DNA from 4 places in the Streptomyces sp. NPDC057287 genome. Region 3 is predicted to be linked to each of the others. Evidence: riboswitches for the same ligand, from Rfam matches in the RefSeq annotation. Region 3 holds a riboswitch; each other region holds the start of a gene.
What was found. A riboswitch is a leader RNA that binds a small molecule or an ion and turns the genes downstream of it on or off. The one in region 3 is predicted to bind cyclic di-AMP.
Positions count from the first base shown of each region.

Region 1 (4,816 bases), on a different contig from region 3:
CTTCTGTACGTCCTGTACATTTTTTACGTACGAGTCGCACCGGTTCGCTCCTGCTGAGGATTCCGAGGAAAGGCATCGTCATGTTCCGACCCGCCGCCCGCCACGTCCTGCCCGAGTTCACCGAGCGCACCGCATACGGATCCCGGAGCACGGACCCGTACTCGAAGCTGCTGTCCGAACGGATCGTCTTCCTCGGCACACCGGTCGACGACACCGCGGCGACCGATCTGATCGCACAGTTCATGTACCTGGAGCACGCGGACCCCGACCGGTCCCTCTCCCTCTACATCAACTCGCCGGGCGGCTCCTTCGGCGCGATGACGGCGATCTACGACACCATGCGCTTCCTCGCCTGCGAGGTGGAGACGTTCTGTCTCGGCCAGGCCGGTTCCAGCGCAGCGGTACTGCTCGCGGCCGGCGCTCCGGGACACCGACATGCCCTGCCGGGCGCCCGGGTAGTCATTCAGCAACCCGCCCTGGACGAGCCGGTGCAGGGGCAGCCCTCCGATCTTGAGATCAGGGCCCGTGAGTTGACGCGCGAGCGCGAGCTGCTCACGGACATGCTGGCCCGTCACACGGGTCGCTCCACGAGGGAGATCAGCGCCGACATCGAACGGGACACCATCCTCGACGCCCCGGCCGCCCTGGCGTTCGGACTGGTGGACCACGTCGTGGAGAACCGCACGCCGTCCCAGCCGCCGCATCCCGCGAGGTGAACGCCAGATGCTCCCACCCCAGCTCCCGCCGCTTCCCGCACTGACCCGCGCGGAGGCCGAGTTCATCGACTGCTACCTGGAAGTGCTCGACCAGCTCGGCCGCATCAATCCCGCCCGGAGCAGCGACACGTACGGAGCGCTCCGGGCGGCTCAGGCCCTCGCGTCCCGGGCCACCGCCCTCCGCGACGCGCTCGTACTGATGCACGACCGGGGTGAGTCACAGATCCACGCGGACACCCTGGCCAGGGCGCTGCGACTGCTGGACGGCGAGCGCCGCGCGGGGCGCGTCGCCGTGCCTCCCGCCTCGACGGGCTGAGCGGTCCAGCCGTCCGGCTCGGCAAGGGACCGCTCCTTCGGCGCTCCTTTCCGACACGCCCGGCGGGCCGATGAGTTTTTCTCGCTCGTTCGGCGTAGAAGCTCCCCCGCCCGAGGGACAGCCCAACTTGCGCAACGGACGCGGACGCTGAACGGAATGCATCGTTCCGCTGCTGGTACGCGGCTGGTCGGACCCGGCCGTCACGGCTCGCGGCCGGGTGCGTCCACCCGATCGGATCAGTCGTGACGACTCTCACATATCGCTACTTCAACCAGGAAATCCGGCAGTGCGTGCGTAAAGATCCCTGGGACGACAAGCCCCCGCCACCGCGGCGGGGCGGTCCGGGCGGACGCCGAGTCCTGCCGCTGTCCGGATGCCTGGTCGACAGAAGTGGATCGGCAGGAGTGGAGGACCCGAGCACAACGGGCCGACCGGAGATCCGGGCGGCCCTCGGGGTGAAGCCGCTTCGCGCGGCCGGGCAACTTCGCCAGCCCGAACCCGACAGGTCATCCTTCACAGGCGGCTGACGAAGGGTTGCGCATGACTGCGCAGGTTCATGTCCCGTCTCTGTTCGCCCGGGTCGGCACGGCCTCGGCTCTGACATTCGCCGTAGGCACCACCGTGCTGGCCCCCGGTTTCGTGAGCGACGCCGAGGCCGCCACCCGATCGGCGACGGCACTCAAGGTCGCCGCTTCGAAGAAGGGGGCGCCCTACAGATGGGGTGCCACAGGCCCTCACCGGTTCGACTGCTCCGGCCTCACGCTCTACTCGTTCAAGAAAGCGGGCAAGAAACTACCCCGCACGGCCCAGCAGCAGTACAACAAGACCCGCCATATCTCCAGGTCGCAGCGGAAACGCGGCGACCTGGTCTTTTTCCACGCGGGCCGCAGTGTGTACCACGTCGGCATCTACGCCGGCAGCGGGAAGATCTGGCACTCACCGAAGACCGGGGCCGTGGTCCGGCTGGAGAAGATCTGGTCCGGCAGCGTCTGGTACGGGAGGGTCCGCTGACCCTCCCTCCCGCCAGGTTCAGCGCAGCAGGGGCCCTGCCACCAGCACGAGTCCCAGTGCGGTGAGCGCCGTGCCGCTGCCGCCCTCGATCGCACGGGCGGCACGCGGCCGGCGCAGCCACCGGCCCAGGCGGTCCACCAGGAGGGCCACGGCCGGGAACCAGACGAGCGCGAGCAGCACGACCACCGAAGCGAGCAGCAGGGTTCTGGGCAAGGGCGGCTGTCCGTCGGGAACGAACTGGGGCAGCAGGCTCAGGAAGAGGACGGGCGCCTTCGGGTTCAGGGCGTTGGTCAGGAAGCCCTGGCGCAGCGAACGCCGGAGCCCCGGCCGCGCTCCGCCCCCGTCCTCCACTTCGGCACCCGGGCCGGCGGCGGCCCGCCGCCGCATCGCGAACAGGCCGCTGAGGCCCAGGTAGAGCACGTACGCGCCGCCGAGCAGCTGAACGGTACGGAAGAGGACGGGCATCGTCACGAGCACGGCGGCGAGTCCGGCGACGGCCAGGGCGGTGTGCACCACGAGTCCTCCGGCGACTCCGACCGCGGTGGCCAGCCCGGACCGGCGGGATACGAGCGCGTTGCGTACGACCACGGTGAAGTCGGCGCCGGGCAGCGCCACCATTCCCGCGGCCACGGCGACGAAGGCGAGCAGTTGTGCGTCCATGGGGTACACCCTGACCGCACGAGCCCTTTAGCGTGTACTTGCAATCTTCTTGGTCTGCCAAAAGGAACGCTTAATGTACGACCCGACACGGCTGGCCGCACTGGTGGCGGTGGCCGAGGCAGGCTCCATCACGCGGGCCGCCGCCCGGCTCGGTTACACCGCGCCCGCACTCTCGCAGCAGCTGGCCAAGCTCGAACGGGAAGCGGGGGCAGCTCTCCTCGTCCGTCACCACCGGGGGGCGCGGCTGACGGCCGCCGGTGAGCTGCTGGCGGGGCGGGCGCGCCGTGTTCTGGACGAGATGGACCAGGCACGGCACGAGCTGGCCCGGCTCGCGGGGCTGTCGGGCGGCCGGTTGCGGGTCGGCACGTTCGTGACGGCCGGGATCCACCTGCTTCCGCCGGTGCTCACCGCGTTCCGACGCGCCCACCCCGACGTGGAGCTGACCGTCACCGACTACGAGCCTCCCGCAGGGGTCGCCGCCGTGGCGGCGGGTGACGTGGACCTGGCGCTGACGCATGCGTACGAGCCGGCGGCAGCCGCGCCGATGCCGGCGGGGCTGTCCGCCGAGCCACTGCTCGTCGAGGAGCTGGTGCTGGTCACCGCGCCCGGGCAGATGCTGTCCGAGGGCAGCGGGCCGCTGCCCGTCGCCGAACTGGCGGGCCGCCCGCTGATCAGCAGCGCGCCGGAGCACCCGCCGCGGCGCGGGGTGGAGCGTGCGCTGGCAGAAGCGGGGGCCACCCCCGCCGTGGTGTGCGAGTCACCCGGCTACGCCCTGGTGTGCGCCCTGGTCAGCGCGGGCCTCGGCGTGGCGGTGGTGCCGGAGATGGTGGCAGCGATGTCGCCGGCCCCGCTGGCGGTGCGGCGCCTGGAGCCGGCCGCTTTCCGGCGGACGATCTCCGTGGTGCACCGGGGGGACAGGAACACCCCGGCGGCGCAGACGCTGATGGCGCTGATGCGCAGCGGCTTCGGGCGGGCCTCTGCTCCGTAGGGACCTCGCCGGGCAGCATCAGGCCTGTGCGGGAACCGGCCAGGGAAGCGCGATCGACACGGTCTTGCCCCCGTCCGGGGTGGGGCTGACGCCGAGGCGGCCGCCGTACTCCTTCGCGAGCGCCCGGATGATCACCATGCCCCGGCCGTTGTCCTGCCGGACGGCGGCGGGAAGCCGCTGGGGCCAGCGCGGGTGGCTGTCCGTCACCCCGAGGAAGAACTCCACGTCCCGGTCGAGGCGGAGGTCGACGGTGAAGGTGGGCGACAGGCCGAAGGTGTGCTGGACGGCGTTGGTCGCGAGCTCCGAGACGATCAGCCGGATGGTGTCGGCCGTGTCGCCGCCCTCGGCCAGGCCCCATTCGGTGGTTACGCGGGCCACGAATCTGCGGGCCGCGGAGACCGAGGCCGGATCGCTCGGCAGAGTGACGGTTGCTTCCTGATGGTCTGCCATGGCGACGCCGTCCCTTTCCCGCCCTGACCGGCCCACGGCCGGCCTGGATTGTGCTTCGCGCCAGACTGCCACCGATGCCGCCCTCCATGACGGCGATCCACCAAGATATGCATATATCTATCGCTCATTACGGTGAACTCCGCCCCCCGACCCGCATACCGGCGCAACACTGGCCCCTTTCCGAGCCGGACCCGCCTGGGCGGCTCTCCGTACAACGGGAGGAGTCCGCGATGCGGAACGGCCCTGTGGTTCGCCGTCGCAAGCTCGGCGAGGAGTTGCGCAGCCTGCGCCACACCTCGGGACTCACGAGCCGGGACGTCGCCGGGGTGCTGGGCTGGCACCAGTCGAAGGTGAGCCGGATCGAGACCGGGGCCAGCGGGGTCACGCCCGGTGATGTGACGCGCCTGCTGGACGCCTACGGCGTGGACGACAGGCAGCTGCGGTCGCTGCTCCAGGCGCTCGCCGGTTCCGCGGGCGGCGGTGGAAGCGGCTGGTGGCACGCCTATCGCGGGCTGATCCCGCCCCAGTACCGCGACTTCATCAGTCTGGAGTCCCAGGCGGATGCCGCCCGCACCCTCGAGACGTCGGTGGTGCCGGGGCTGCTGCAGACCGCCGACTACGCGCGAGCGGTGACCCGGTCCTCGCTGGACGGGTTGCCACCCGCACAGCTCGATT
Region 1 covers NZ_JBHUYV010000011.1:133,505-138,320, reverse strand. The annotation lists gene ACFUNE_RS22280 (ATP-dependent Clp protease proteolytic subunit) at 81-716, shown strand; gene ACFUNE_RS22275 (hypothetical protein) at 724-1,032, shown strand; cyclic di-AMP (ydaO/yuaA leader) riboswitch at 1,397-1,569, shown strand; gene ACFUNE_RS22270 (C40 family peptidase) at 1,573-2,043, shown strand; gene ACFUNE_RS22265 (LysE family translocator) at 2,062-2,703, opposite strand; gene ACFUNE_RS22260 (LysR family transcriptional regulator) at 2,777-3,691, shown strand; gene ACFUNE_RS22255 (ATP-binding protein) at 3,710-4,141, opposite strand; gene ACFUNE_RS22250 (helix-turn-helix domain-containing protein) at 4,372-4,816, shown strand, end outside.
Region 1: linked by a shared signal. The riboswitch ahead of ACFUNE_RS22270 (C40 family peptidase) and the one ahead of ACFUNE_RS18645 (M23 family metallopeptidase) in region 3 are both predicted to bind cyclic di-AMP.

Region 2 (4,816 bases), on a different contig from region 3:
CGTGACCGCGTTCACCGCCGTCATGGACGACGCGCACAACGGGGGCGGGCTGATGTGGGACTTCGGCCGGACACTGGTGAAACAGGCTGTCGCCAACCGCTGAGCCTTTTGCCTCCGAGGCAATTAATTTGCCTCGGAGGAAAGCTCCTGGCTCAATGGAGGCATGAATCCTCCTGACGGAGGGGTGGCCGACGAGCTCCCCGGGGTCGCGCCCCGCCTCCGCGACCTGCGTCGCAACCGCGGCCTCACCCTGGAGGCGGCGGCCGGACGGGCCGGTCTCTCGCCGGCCCACCTCTCCCGGCTCGAGACGGGCCGCAGGCAGCCTTCGCTGCCGATGCTGCTCGGCCTGGCCCGTGTCTACGGTACGACCGTCTCCGAGCTCCTCGGCGAGATGCCGCCCGAACGTGACGCGATCGTCCGCGGAGGCCCGCCCGGGGACGCACCGCGCGGCACCGAGGCGGGCGGCTGGGTCTACCGGCAGGCCGGTGGAGCGGGCCGCGCCATGCAGGCTCTGCGGGTCCACGTCCCGTACGGCACCGAGGGCGACCTCGTCCGTGTCCACCCCGGCGAGGAGTGGCTGTACGTCCTCGACGGCAGGCTCCGGGTCGTGCTCGGCGAGACCGTGCACGACCTCGGTCCGGGGGACAGCGCGCACTTCGACTCGCTCACGCCGCACCGGATCGCGGCGCTCGACGCCGGTGGGGTGCGCCTGCTCTTCGTCCACACCCTGCTGCAGAGCCCCGCCGCCGAGCTGTGCCTGGGCAGCGGGATCCACCGGCTCTGAATCCCCGCACGCCCGTCCCCGTAAGCCCCCGCCCTGTTCGTCACACCGGTCCCGGAGGGCCGGAAGAGAGGACCGACATGCCCGATTCGGAGCACTACGACCCCCTGACCCCGCGCAGGGCGAGGAGCGCGGACACGCAGGAGCGGCGGATGCCCCGCGGCGTCGTGATCCGGCTCTTCGCCTACCTGGTGGCCGGCCACGTGGTCGCGGCCTTCCTCTTCCTGCTCTTCACCGTGGCGGGGAAGGGCTGACCTCCGCCGCGTTCACGCGTCCTCGACGAGCCGCTCACGCAGCTGCGCGCGGGTCTCGGGGCTGATCTTCAGTCCTTCGAGGAAGTAGCGGTCCGTGCTGCCCCAGACCTCCTCGATGGTGGCGAACGCCGCGGCGAGGTAGTCGGCGCGTGCGCCGAAGAGGGGATTGAGCAGCTCCATCACCTCTTCGGACATTCCCACCGGGGAGGAGTCGCTGCGCTTCACCTTGTAGCGGCGGTGCGCGTCGTTCGACTTCAGGTAGTCGGCCTCGATGGCCTCCTTCTCGACGCCGACCGCAAGAAGGGAGACCGCGACGGACAGGCCCGCCCGGTCCTTGCCCGCCGCGCAGTGCATCAGCGCGGGCACGCTGTCCTGGGCGAGGGCGTGCAGCACGCGGCTGTGTTCGGCGGTGCGGTCCTTGATGATCGAGCGGTACGAGGCGATCATGCGGTCCGTCCCCTTGTCGCCGGCAAGGATCGAGCGCAGCTGCTGGATGTTCCCGTCGCGCACCAGCCGCCAGAACTCCGCGCCGTCGGCCGGATCGGAGAGAGGAATGCTGACATTCCGGACGCCGGGCAACTCCACGTCGAGCCCGTCGAGCTTGTGGTCGGCCGCGTTGCGGAAGTCGAAGACCGTGTGCAGGCCGAGCCCGGAGAGGAACGCGGTGTCCGCCTCCGTGGCATGGGCGAGATGGCCGCTGCGATAGAGGCGCCCGTAGCGCACGGTGCGGCCGTCCGTGGTCGGAAGCCCGCCGACGTCGCGGAAGTTGCGGACGCCGGTCAGGCCGACGTCCGTCGGCTCCGGGCCGGCCGGGGGGACCTCTGGCAGCTGCGTCACAAGGGCTCCTGGAGTGTCGGGCGTCGGCGCCGCTCGCCGACGGGGGCACGCCCGCGACGATACGACATGGCTGCATCAGGCAACCGTCTCGGTCGCCGCCCCACGGGGCGGTGGGCATGACATGTCCGTATTGGTGCATTTAGCGGAACATGCCCCGCTTGTACGGGAGATGGGGTGAGGCGGGTGAGCGGGATCATATACGTGACGGTGCGTGGTGAAGATTCCGACAGGCATTCCGGACGCCACGCGGAAAGCGAAGATCCGTAATCCACGGAGTGTGACGGGAATTCGGGCCCGGAAATGAAGCGTCGATTCCGGTCCGCAATCCGAGGCTTGTTCGCGGCGTCCCGGTGCGCTTACGGTCACGGTCAATCCGGACGGAACGCCTAATCCTGCCGCCGCCCGGAATCCGCACCGACTCACGTGTGGCAGGAGCGGGGGAACCAGGTAGGCCGCCGGCCGGAGGGATCCGGTACGGCTTGGGGTCAAGACGCGCACCGCGCGGCCGGGCATCTCCAGTCCGAACCCGACAGCTCACCTCGCAGGCGCCGGAGAGGAATTTCCCCATGCCCGCAAAAGGCAAGCACCGTCGTACGAAGACCGGCCCGATCTCCCGAGGCGTCCTTGCCGCAGGGACCGGCGGCGCCGTCCTCGCCCTCCCGCTGATCGGCGCCACCGGCGCCCACGCTGCCGAGCAGGCCGCTCCGGCCGCCAAGTCGGCTGCCGCTCACAGTGCGCCCGCATCCGCGGCCAAGAGCTCCGCGAAGACCTACACCGTGGTCTCCGGCGACTACCTCGCGAAGATCGCGGCCGACCAGAAGGTCAAGGGCGGCTGGCAGAAGCTGTACAAGGACAACCGCGACGTCGTCGGCGAGAACCCGAGGCTGATCGTCCCGGGCATGAAGCTCACGCTCGGCGCCAAGGCATCCGGCTCCGCCGAGGCCGCGCCCTCCAAGGCCGCGCCGAAGGCCAAGGCCGCCGCTCCGGCCGAGCAGGCGGCAGCGAAGACCGCCGACTCCGCCGCCTCGGAGAGCAACGGCTCCGGCTGGGCCACCCCGGTCGAGAACCCCAACGTCACCACCCAGTACCGCGCCGCCGGCGCCAGCTGGTCCAGCGGCTACCACACCGGCTCGGACTTCCAGGCGGCCTCGGGCACCAGCGTCCGGGCCATCGGCCAGGGCACCGTGGTCTCCGCCGGCTGGAGCGGCTCGTACGGCAACGAGGTCGTCATCCAGCACAGCGACGGCATGTACTCCCAGTACGCGCACCTGTCCTCGCTGGAGGTCTCGGCCGGTCAGACCGTCACCGGAGGCCAGCAGATCGGCCTCTCCGGCTCCACCGGCAACTCCACCGGCCCGCACCTCCACTTCGAGGTCCGGACCGGCCCGAGCTACGGCTCGGACGTCGACCCGATCGCCTACCTGCGTTCGCACGGCGTCTCCATCTGAGACGCGCCACCTGAGGGTGGAGGAGAGGGGCGGGGCGCCGACGCGCCCCGCCCCTCTCCTTATTCCGGCTTTACCAAAAACTGACCGGGTGGTCTTTCTCACCACCCGTCAACCCCTTATTACGGTCGCGTAGGTCACAATCGAAGGTGCAGGATAGGCCCTTGTGGCAGACGATTCGAGAAACAAACAACGAGGCATCATCGGGTCGTACGCAGCGATTGGCGACAGCTTCACCGAGGGCGTCGGAGACCCCGGCCCTGGCGGGACGCTCGTCGGCTGGGCGGACCGGTTCGCGGTCCTCCTCGCCGACCAGCTCCCGGTCCCCGATGCGGTGGTCGGCCCCGTGGACGACCCGCACGGGAACTTCCGGTACGCCAATCTCGCCGTACGCGGACGCCTCCTCGACCAGATAGTCGAGGAACAGGTCCCCCGGGCCAAGGAGCTGGCACCTGATCTGGTGAGCTTCTGCGCCGGCGGCAACGACATCCTCCGTCCCGGTTCCGACCCGGACGACGTGGCGGAACGCTTCGAGCGTGCGGTCGCCGAGCTGACGCAGTCCGTCGGCACCGTCATGGTCACCACCGGCTTCGACACCCGGGGCATCCCGGTGCTCAAGCACCTGCGGGGCAAGATCGCCATGTTCACCGCGCACGTCCGGTCCATCGCCGACCGCTACGACTGCCCGGTCCTGGACCTGTGGTCCCTTCGGTCCGTGCAGGACCGGCGGGCGTGGGACAGCGACCGGCTGCACCTGTCGGCCGAGGGACACACCCTGGTCGCGCTGCGCGCCGCCCAGGTCCTCGGACTCGACGGGCCGGCCGACCCGGACCAGGTGTGGCCTCCGCAGATCCACCGGGGGGCCTTCGAGGTGCGCCGTGACGACATCCAGTGGGCGCGTGAGTACCTCGTCCCGTGGATCGGGCGGCGGCTGCGCGGGGAATCCTCCGGAGACCACGTCGAGGCCAAGCGCCCCGACCTGCTGCCTCTCTGACGCGCCGTCACCGGTGGTGGTCGACGACTGACGGAGGGGAGCGGACGCCGGGCGGGGGCCGATGGGCACGAGCCGATGGGCGACGGGCCCCCGTACGGCCCGCGACGGGCTCACTCAGCCGGTCAGTACCTCGTGGTCGATGCCGAGTTCGCGGGCGAGCGCTTCTTCGGTCCACAGCAACATGGTGGCCCGGGAGAGCGGACCCGCGTACGACGTCATCTGGACGGCCAGGCCGTCCAGGAGGGCGGTCAGCCGCCAGGCCACGGACATCGGGTCCTCGCAGTGGAACTCACCCGCCGCGGCGCCCTCCTCGATGACCTCGGCCAGCTCGGCCTTCCACTGCTGGTCGAGATCACCGGCCACTTCCCGCAGCACGGGGTCACGCAGGGACGACGCCCAGCCCTCGATCCACAGCCGCCAGCCCTTGGCCTGGCCGGTCGGCGCGTACCAGCGGACGGCGGCACGGAGCCGCCGGACGGCGCTGGTGCGGCGGGTCAGCAGCTTG
Region 2 covers NZ_JBHUYV010000017.1:132,184-136,999, forward strand. The annotation lists gene ACFUNE_RS28770 (aspartate aminotransferase family protein) at 1-103, shown strand, start outside; gene ACFUNE_RS28775 (helix-turn-helix domain-containing protein) at 164-784, shown strand; gene ACFUNE_RS28780 (DUF6126 family protein) at 862-1,035, shown strand; gene ACFUNE_RS28785 (tyrosine-protein phosphatase) at 1,048-1,872, opposite strand; cyclic di-AMP (ydaO/yuaA leader) riboswitch at 2,275-2,435, shown strand; gene ACFUNE_RS28790 (peptidoglycan DD-metalloendopeptidase family protein) at 2,439-3,320, shown strand; gene ACFUNE_RS28795 (SGNH/GDSL hydrolase family protein) at 3,484-4,311, shown strand; gene ACFUNE_RS28800 (TetR/AcrR family transcriptional regulator) at 4,426-4,816, opposite strand, start outside.
Region 2: linked by a shared signal. The riboswitch ahead of ACFUNE_RS28790 (peptidoglycan DD-metalloendopeptidase family protein) and the one ahead of ACFUNE_RS18645 (M23 family metallopeptidase) in region 3 are both predicted to bind cyclic di-AMP.

Region 3 (4,816 bases):
CTCGGGGCTGATGTTGGAGGCGGCGATCTCCCGCACCGTGCCGGCCTTCACCAGCTGGTCGAGGGCGGTGATGATCTCCTCGACGGGGACGTTCTCGTCGTCGAAGTGCGTGTAGTAGAGATCGATGTGGTCGGTGCCGAGCCTGCGCAGCGAGGCCTCGGCCGCCGCCTTGATCGTGGTGGGCGACAGCCCCTTGTACGCCGGATGGGCGCCGACCTTGGTGGCGACGACGATGTCGTCGCGGCGGGAGCGTGCCTTCAGCCACTTGCCGATGAGGGTCTCGGACTCGCCGCCCTCGTTGCCCGGGATCCAGGCGGAGTAGGAGTCGGCGGTGTCGATGAAGTTGCCGCCGGCCGCCGCGTACGCGTCGAGGACGGCGAAGGTCCGGTCCTCGTCGGCCGTCCAGCCGAAGACGTTGCCGCCGAGAGCGAGAGGGAAGACCTTGAGGCTCGAAGTGCCGAGCGGGCGCAGAGAAGTCATACCCGGGATCAACCAGCGGACGGAGGTGCCTATTCCGCTTCGCGGGCCGCTTCCCGCACGTGCCCGGGTCCGGAGAGCCCCGCCGGCCGGAGAGACCGGCGGCCCTGACGTCGGGGGGTCGTGCGTCAGGGCCGCCGGGGTTCCGGTGCCTGGATCAGATCGAGAGGCCCTTGCCGCGGAGCCAGCTCATCGGGTCGACGCCCGAGCCGTCCGCGGTGTGGATCTCCAGGTGGAGGTGCGGGCCGGTCACGTTGCCGGTGGCACCGACGCGGCCGATGGTGTCGCCGGTGCTGACCTTCTGTCCGGCGGTGACATCCATCGAGGACTGGTGGCAGTACCAGACCTCCGTGCCGTCATCGAGCTCCAGGACCGTGCGGTAGCCGTACGAGCCGGACCAGCCCGCCGACTTCACCGTGCCGCTGTGCACGGCCTTGACCGGCGTGCCGGTCGGAGCCGCGAAGTCCAGGCCGGTGTGGTGGCCGGAGGACCACATCGAACCGGACTGCCCGAAGGTCGAGGTGATGGTGTACGAGGAGGTCGGGACGGCGTAGCTGGCGGCGAGCTTGGCGAGGCGCTCGGCCTCAGCCTTCTTCTTCGCCGCCTCCTCCGCCGCCTTCTTCTCCGCGGCGACCTCGGCCTCGGCGTCGCTCTGCTGCTTCGCGGCCTGGGCCGCGGCCGCTTCGGCCGCCGCCTGCTCCTGGGCGGCCTTGGCCTCGGCCTCGGCTCCGGCCGACTGCTGCTCGGCCTGCTGGAGGATGCGTGCGCGCAGGGCCTCGCCCGCGTCGGTGGTGCCCTGCTCGGCCTCGGCGGCGGTGATACCGGCCGTGGTGAGCGGGGAGGACGCCGCGACCGTCCCGTGGTCCGAGTCGGAGTCGCCGGCCATGAAGGCACCCACGCCGGGAAGGGACTTGGCGTCGGGGAGATTGTCCGCGATGGAATCGGGAAGAGAGATGGAGACCGGCGGCTTGCTCTGCGCGGTGGCCATGCCGCCCGCACCGACGGCCGCGATGACGCCGACGCCGAGGACGGTGGAGCTACGGGCCAGACCGCGCTGCTTGGCTACGCGATGCCGGCCGCGTACGGGACGGATGGACTCCTCTGTGGGGTTCCATTCCTCCCAAGTCCTGTCCTCATCACCGAAGCTTCCGGTCCTGAAGGATGACGGGGCCTCGGGGGCAGGCTGGTTGGACGCCACGTGGGCGCGCTCCTTTCCTTCCTTCTCGCCTACCGGGTTAGCTGACGGGTTCGGAGCAGGAAGGTCTCCTACGGGCCCCTTCGTCTCTCGCGAGACACAGGTGCCCGATTCACCCCATGTAGGTGGTTCCCCGGTTCCCTTGCGGAATTCGGCGCTGCGCACGGTGCCGTCTCTTGCGACGGCAGGTACAACCGCGCTGCGTTATCGAACGTTAATAGACACCCGGGCCCGATTCCAAGCTGTTCCCACAGATCGTTCACGACTCCGGCCTGGACTTTCAGGGGTCAAACGGGCGCAAACGGGCGACTTGAGCCCACCTGATTCGGCCAGCACTTTCTGACTGTGCGTCAAATGTTATGCGGAGCGGGGTCCTTCGACTACGGACGGTCGCAACCGGTCATTCACTGTCCCGCCCCACAATCTTCACCGTCGTCCGCCGCTCCTGCTGCCCCCGGGAAGGTCGGCCGACGGCGAGGAGCGCCAGGTCGTCGGTCGAGCGGCCGCCGGTGTGCAGCCGTACGTCGTCGGTGAGTGCGGACAGCAGTTCCTCGGGCCCGGGGAAGAGCCGGCCGCGCAGCCGGGCCGCCGGGTCGTAGAAGACGCCGTTCGCGTCCCGCGCCTCGGAGAGGCCGTCGGTGAACGCCAGGAACGTCGCCCCCGCCGGAAGCGCCCACTCGTCCGACCGGTCCGGCCACGCGTCCAGCCCCATACCCAGCGGCAGCGCGGGCGCGGTCGGAGCCAGCACGTCGAGCGCCCCGTCCGCGTGCAGCACGAGCGGCTCCGGATGGCCGCGGTTGACGACCCGCAGGGTGTCCGAACCGGCAGGGATCTCCGCGAGGACGGCGGTGACGAACCCCTCCATGGAATCGAGGCCGCCCCGCCGGGAGCCCTCACGGGCCAGCGCCCGCTCCAGCCGCTGGACCACGCCCTCCAGCGACAGCTCCTGCTCGGCGGCCTCCCGGAAGGCGCCGATCACGACGGCCACGGCCGCCACGGCGTCCAGCCCCTTGCCCCGCACGTCCCCGACCACCAGGCGGACACCGAAGGGCGTGTCCGCGACGGCGAAGAGGTCACCGCCGACGAACTCGTCCGCCTGCGCGGCCTCGTACCGCGCCGCGATGTGCAGCCCGCCGATCCGGGACTCCGGGACCGGGAGCACCGCACGCATCGCGGTCTCGGCGACGAACCGGGCCGAGGCGAGCTGCTCGTTGCCGCGGTGCACGACGCGGTTGATCACGAGGGACAGGGCCACGACGGTCATCAGCGTGAGCAGGTCGGTGACCGGCGCGACCCTGAACAGCACACCGTCCGAGAGCCGGATGGCGAGCACGATCAGGACCGCGGCGAGCCCGATGCGGACGGTGCTGCTCAGCGAGAAGAACGGGGCGGCGACGAGCGCGGCGGCGGCGAAGAGCGGGACGGCGGTGACCTCGGACGGCGTACCGAGGTCGAAGGCCACCCCGGCACAGATCAGCAGGGCGGGCAGCGCACGCACGAACCGTCGCGAACGGAAGCTCCTGGGAGCGCCCCGTCGCCGTCCGTCCCGCTTGCCCACCTGTGCACTCCTGCCCGGTCCACCCACGGCTGCGGACGGTACCGCGCCCCACCCAGGCTGGCCGGAGCCGCGCCGAGCGGCGACTCGTCATCGGCCAAAGGGAGGAGCGCGCCGGAGCCCCGTCCTCCGGAGGTCAGTCGGAGAGCCGGTGCTGCGCGTAGATCGTCAGTGCATCCCGTACGAAGACGGCGGTTCCGTCTCCGTAACGATCGTAGTTCCTCCCGAAGCGGGGATCGGCGGCGTACATCTCCGCGAGGCCGGACACGTAGGCACGCGTGGGCTCCATGGTGACCGACAGCCACTCGCAGTGCCGCCGTGCGATGTCCTGCACCTGCTCGCTGCCCGCCTCCAGGCCCGCGGCCCTGGCCTCCCCGTAGTCCCGGGCGACGGCATCGTGCACTCCCTGGAAACGGGCGCGCTCGTCCTCGTCCAGTCCGCGCCACCACCGGCCGCCCCGCTCGTACGCCTCCCGGCCCCACCGCTCGGTGACCTCCTGCTCGTACTCCGTGTGATCGAAGCCGTCGAGCGCTTCCGACGCCATGAGTTCCTCCCCTTGCCCGGTCCTGTGGAGAGTGGTCCGTACCGAGGCGATCTGCCGGCCGATGCGCTCCCGCTCCCGCTCCAGCAGGCGCAGATGCGTCCGGAGCGCGGCGGAGGTGTCCCGCTGCCCCTCCAGCACGTCCTTGATCGCGGGCAGCGACAGCCCCAGCTCCCGCAGCAGCAGAATGCGCTGGAGCCGGACCAGTGCCTCCTGGTCGTAGTAGCGGTAGCCGTTGGCACCCGTACGGCTCGGCGCCAGGAGACCGATGTCTCCGTAGTGCCGGAGCGTGCGGCTCGTGGTGCCGGCTCGCCTGGCGATTTCCTGGATGGACCACTCCATGCCGGAAACGCTAGATCTTTACGCAGCGTCAAGGTCAAGCCCGTGCGTCCGCGGCCGGGGGACGGCATACGACAGAGGCCCGGATCCTTGGAAGGATCCGGGCCTCTGTCTTTCAGTAGCGGGGACAGGATTTGAACCTGCGACCTCTGGGTTATGAGCCCAGCGAGCTACCGAGCTGCTCCACCCCGCGTCGTTGTGATTGCAACTCTACGCCATCCGGGACGGTGCTCCGACCACTTTTCGCGCCGCCTCCCCACCGGGGGCCCCTCCGGGGTGCCGGCCGCCCCCGACGCAATGCTCCAACAAGCCGTGCAGAAGGCGGAGTTGCCAGGCACAGTGACGTACTCAGGGGTGTTGCCGCACCCCCCGATCCCGTGTCTCGCCTGCCTGGAGGGCCTTCCACCATGTCCACACCGCACAGACCTGCCCCGATCCCGCCGGCCGCACCGTCGGCTCTGCGCGTGTCCCTCCTCAGCGGACTGATCGGCGCCGCGTTCGGCTCGGTGATCAGCGCCGCCGTCAACTACCTGGTCATCGGGGTGCCGGACAGCGCCCCGGTGAACGCGCTCAACCACGGGATATCAGGACTGTTCAGCGGATTCGCCGCCGGCTTCATCGGCCTCATGGTGCATCTGCGCGGCAGACAGGGGCAGCCCGCTCCCCTGGCCCCCGAGGGCGACGCCACGGTCGTGGGCCGGGGCTGACA
Region 3 covers NZ_JBHUYV010000008.1:354,729-359,544, reverse strand. The annotation lists gene ACFUNE_RS18650 (aldo/keto reductase) at 1-480, opposite strand, end outside; gene ACFUNE_RS18645 (M23 family metallopeptidase) at 635-1,675, opposite strand; cyclic di-AMP (ydaO/yuaA leader) riboswitch at 1,687-1,839, opposite strand; gene ACFUNE_RS18640 (PP2C family protein-serine/threonine phosphatase) at 2,073-3,257, opposite strand; gene ACFUNE_RS18635 (MerR family transcriptional regulator) at 3,364-4,110, opposite strand; tRNA gene ACFUNE_RS18630 (tRNA-Met) at 4,227-4,300, opposite strand; gene ACFUNE_RS18625 (hypothetical protein) at 4,515-4,814, shown strand.

Region 4 (4,816 bases), on a different contig from region 3:
CTGCGAGCTGCTCGGAGTGCCCTACGCCGACCACGACTTCTTCCAGGCGAACAGCAAGACCCTCATCAGCCGTACCGCACCGCCCGAGGAGCGGGGCGCGGCCCACGCCAACCTGATCGGATATCTGGACGAGCTGATGGGCTCCAAGATCGCCGGTCCGGCGGACGATCTCCTGTCGGGCCTCGGTACGCGCGTCGAGGCGGGGGAGCTGTCCCGGCGCGAGGCGGCCGAGATGGGCGTACTCCTGCTGCTCGCCGGTCACGAGACCACCGCGAACATGATCGCTCTCGGCACCCTCGCCCTCCTCGAGCACCCCGCCCAGCTCGCCCTGCTGCGCGACACCGAGGACCCGAAAGCGGTCGCCGGCGCCGTGGAGGAGCTGCTGCGCTACCTCAACATCACTCACGGGGGCCGCCGTCGTGTGGCGCTGGAGGACATCGAGATCGCCGGTGAGGTCATCCGGGCGGGGGAGGGGATCATCGTGCCCAACGACATCGGCAACCGTGACCCGGAGGTCTTCGCCGACCCCGACCGGCTCGACCTCCGGCGCGACGCGCGACGCCATGTCGCGTTCGGTTTCGGCGTGCACCAGTGCCTCGGCCAGCCGCTGGCCCGCATGGAGCTGCAGGTGGTCTACAGCACCCTCTACCGGCGCATCCCCACCCTGCGTCTGGACACCGGCCTCGACCAGCTGTCGTTCAAGCACGACGGAGCCGTCTACGGCGTCCATGAACTGCCCGTGGCCTGGTGACCCCGCACCCCCGTACCTGCCCGACAGCGACAGCGACACCGACGACGAAGGAGTGCTCATGAAAGTGACCCTCGACCAGGACAAGTGCGTGGCGTCCGGGCAGTGCGTGGTCGCGGCCGACGACGTGTTCGACCAGGACGACGACGGCATCGCGGTGCTGCTCGACCCCGCGCCGCCGTCGGAACGGGCCGACGACGTCCAGCAGGCCGCGGCGGTCTGCCCGGCCCTCGCCATCATGGTCCAGGACTGACGGGGAGGGGCCGGAGGCGGCGGTGGTCCACTGCCGCTCCCGGCCTCCGTCGCCCGTCCTCCTCCCGCCGTGGCCCTGTCCGCTACGGGACGGGGAGGAGCGTGCCCGTGGTGGAGCGGGACTCGATGTCGCGGTGCGCCCGCTCCGCGTCCCGCAGCGGGTAGCGCCCTCCGACACCGGAGGCGTGGCCATCCTGATGTCCACCGGCCGGACCGCCCATCTGGAGGCCGCGCCGGACACGTCGCCGGACCTGCTGCGCGCCACGGGCGCGCCGGCGCTCTCCCCCGAGGTCCGACCGTAGGGGTCTGACGCACGGGCGCGTCTCCGGCCGGGCGCGCCGCGGTCTGCCGGCGGCCCCTCCCGGCCCCGCCCCCCTTCCGGGGCGCCGCCCACCCCTTCCGCTCAGTGCGGACTCCAGCTGAGCTTGCCGCCTCCCACCCACCTGACGGACGCCGGGTCGTCGAGGTCGTGGACCGGGACACCGGCCGCGGCGGCGGCGATCAGGACGTCCGTCATGGCGGTCGCGCTCCCGATCACCTCCCCGTCGATCTCCACGATGCGGAAGGGCGGGTCGCCCGGCTGGACGGGCAGGACGGTGATCCGGGGGGTGGGGGCGTAAGGGCTCTCGGTCATAGGCGGATCGGTTCCACGCCGACGCCCCGGGTACGCCTGCAGACATCATCCGTGAGTCAAATGCCCGTTTTAGAACGTTTTTAGAAATTAATCCCGTAATCCATAAAAGGCCATTTCGTGGGACCTGGCCCCCTTCGCTCGGGCGCAAATCGCCCGAATCGGACTCCGTGACCAGGGTCACCTCCGGCGCCCCGGACGCGGGTGTGCGGCAGTCGGTTCCCTTCTGCGCCAAGAGAAATGAATGACGCGGTGTGGGGTGGATTACATGAATTCCCGTGAATCGATCTTGCGGATGAATTGTGATCACTCCGCCAGGCTTGTTCCTTTCCCTATTTCTCGCCTACGGTCACCATCACTCCGGGCGGAACGCCGAATCCTGCCGCCGTCCGGTTACCCGACCACTTCTCGTACGGCAGGAGCGGGGGACCCAAGTAAGCGCCGATCCGGTTTCCGGAGCGGCTCGGGGTGAAGTCGCATTCACATGCGGCCGGGCATCTCCAGCTCGAACCCGACAGCTCACTTCGCAGGCGACGGAGAGGAATTCAGCATGCCCGAAAACGGTAAGCACCGTCGTTCCAGGACCACTTCGCTCACCCGCGGCATCATCGCCGTGAGCACGGGTGGAGCCGCCCTGGCCCTTCCCCTGATCGGTGCGACCGGCGCCTTCGCCGCCCCGGCCCAGCCCGCCGCCGTGGAAAAGGCCGCAACGTCGACTGCTGTGTCCGGCAAGGGAATTGCCGCGCAGAAGTCCAAGTCCACCACCTATTCCGTCGTCCTGGGTGACACCCTGGCCAAGATCGCTCGCGAGCATTCCGTGAGCGGTGGCTGGAAGGCCCTGTACAAGGACAACGAGAAGGTCGTCGGCGGAAACCCCGACCTCATTCACCCCGGCCTGAAGATCACTATCGGCGCCAAGGGCGGGAACAAGTCCGCGGACAAGGCCGAGAAGGCCGAATCCAAGGCTTCCGACCGTGCCGAGAAGAGCGCCGACCGCGCCGACCGTTCGGAGCGCACGAGCACCTCGCTCGCCGCCGAGGGCGCTCCCGCCGCCGAAGCCGCTCCCGCGGCCGAGCCGGCCTCGTACACGAACGACCTCGACGGCTGGATCAAGGAGTCGCTGGCCGTCATGGCCGAGCACGGCATCCCCGGCACCTACGAGGGCATCCACCGCAACATCATCCGCGAGTCCGCGGGTGACCCGCAGGCCATCAACGACTGGGACATCAACGCGATCAACGGCGTCCCGTCGAAGGGCCTGCTGCAGGTCATCGACCCGACCTTCCAGGCCTACCACGTGCCCGGTACGTCGATGGACAGCTACGACCCGGTCGCCAACATCACGGCCGCGTGCAACTACGCCGCGGACAGGTACGGCTCGATCGACAACGTCTTCGGTGCCTACTGAGTCCTCATGGACGCGGGTCCTCCGACGCACGGGCGTGTGACGGAGGGCCAGAACTGACGGGTGGTACGGGTTCGGCGGAACCCGTACCACCCGTCTTTCGTGTCCGGGGGCCCATGTCGCGTCGCCGCAGCGCAGGCCGGCGCCCCCGCGACAGGCCGGTCGGAGTACGGCTGACTGGTCTCGTACAGGTTCGTCGTCCATACTGCCCGCCGTGGAGCAGCGCATAGATTCGAACGACAAGCCCGAGTTCGCCGCGGGGACAGACCCGGCGTACGTCCCCGGCCTGACGGCCCCTGCCCCCGCGCGGACGGAGGCGGAGGCGGCAGCGGAGAAGGCGGAGCCCGAGGGGGCCCCGGCGGCCGATGTCGCGGACGCTCCCGCCGAGGGGGCGGCCGTGGACGGTCCCACGGCCGCCGGCGCCGCGATCCCGGAGCACGGGGCCGAACCGGTCGACCGGGCCGACCCGGACGGCGAGGACGCCGGAGGCGGGGACGGCCCCGTCTTCGAGGTCAGCGACCGGCGCGGGTCCATCAGGGTGGACGCCGAGGGCGTCCGGTTCCGGCTCGACGACCAGGAGGCGGAGTTCGACTGGTCCGAGATCGGCGCGGTCGAAGTCAAGACCGGCCGTTTCGGACGCCGGTTCACCGTGACGGTGCACCTGTCGAGCCGCCGGTGGTTCAACGCCGAGGTCGAGGCCGGATCCCGGGGCGACCTCAAGGGGTGGACGGCGGAACTCGACGAGGTGCTCGACGCCTACTTCGAAGAGGCCTGACCTCCGCGTCCACGGCCGCACACCGGGCTGCTCGCCGGCCCGGTGTCCGGCATGCCGTGACGGGCTTCAGCCTCCGGCCACCGCGCCGAGCACCACGGACCGCGTCAGATGACGCGGCAGGTCGGGGTCGAGCCCACGGGCCTCCGCGCGGGCGATCGCCAGCCGCTGGACCCGGACCAGATCGGCCAGCGGGTCCAGGCCGCTCTCCACCCAACGGGCCCCGGTCGCCAGCACCTGCTCGCGGAGCCCCTCCGGAGCGGTGCCGAACATCCAGGTCGCCGTCCCGGCCGTGGCGATGCTGATGGGGCCGTGGCGGTATTCCATCGCCGGATACGACTCCGTCCAGGAGAGTGACGCCTCCTTCATCTTCAGCGCCGCCTCGTTCGCCAGCCCGACGGTCCAGCCGCGTCCCAGGAAGCTGAACTGGGTGCATTCCAGGAGCCCTTCGGGAAGCGGCTCCGCCAGTGCGGTCTCCGCGTCCCGTACGGCGTCCTCGGTGTGCAGTCCGAGATGGGCGCGGAACAGGGTCAGCGCGGTGGTCGCGAAACGCGTCTGGACCACGGACCGTTCGTCGGCGAAGTCGAGGACGACCACCTCGTCGGCGGCGTCCATCACCGGGGTCTGCGGGTCGGCCGTCACGGCGAGGGTCCGGGTCGTGCCGCGCAGGCGGGTCAGCAGGTCGAGCACCTCGGTCGTGGTTCCCGAACGCGTCAGCGCCACCACCCGGTCGTACGCGCGCCCGAAGGGGAACTCCGAAGCGGCGTAGGCGTCCGACTCGCCCTGCCCGGAGGCCTCTCGGAGCGAGGCGTACGCCTGTGCCATGTAGTACGACGTTCCGCAGCCGACGACGGCGATGCGCTCACCTGCGGCGGGCAGGGCCGCCTTCCGGTCGGCAGCGACCTCCGCCGCGCGGCGCCAGCAATCCGGCTGGCCGGCTGTCTCGGTCTCGACATGGGACATGTCCGCACTCCGCTTCCGCTGCTGCTCGCGCCTGATGGGTGGGGC
Region 4 covers NZ_JBHUYV010000020.1:129,364-134,179, reverse strand. The annotation lists gene ACFUNE_RS31175 (cytochrome P450) at 1-751, shown strand, start outside; gene ACFUNE_RS31170 (ferredoxin) at 810-1,001, shown strand; gene ACFUNE_RS31165 (hypothetical protein) at 1,404-1,634, opposite strand; cyclic di-AMP (ydaO/yuaA leader) riboswitch at 1,992-2,177, shown strand; gene ACFUNE_RS31160 (transglycosylase SLT domain-containing protein) at 2,182-3,039, shown strand; gene ACFUNE_RS31155 (hypothetical protein) at 3,251-3,811, shown strand; gene ACFUNE_RS31150 (SIS domain-containing protein) at 3,878-4,771, opposite strand.
Region 4: linked by a shared signal. The riboswitch ahead of ACFUNE_RS31160 (transglycosylase SLT domain-containing protein) and the one ahead of ACFUNE_RS18645 (M23 family metallopeptidase) in region 3 are both predicted to bind cyclic di-AMP.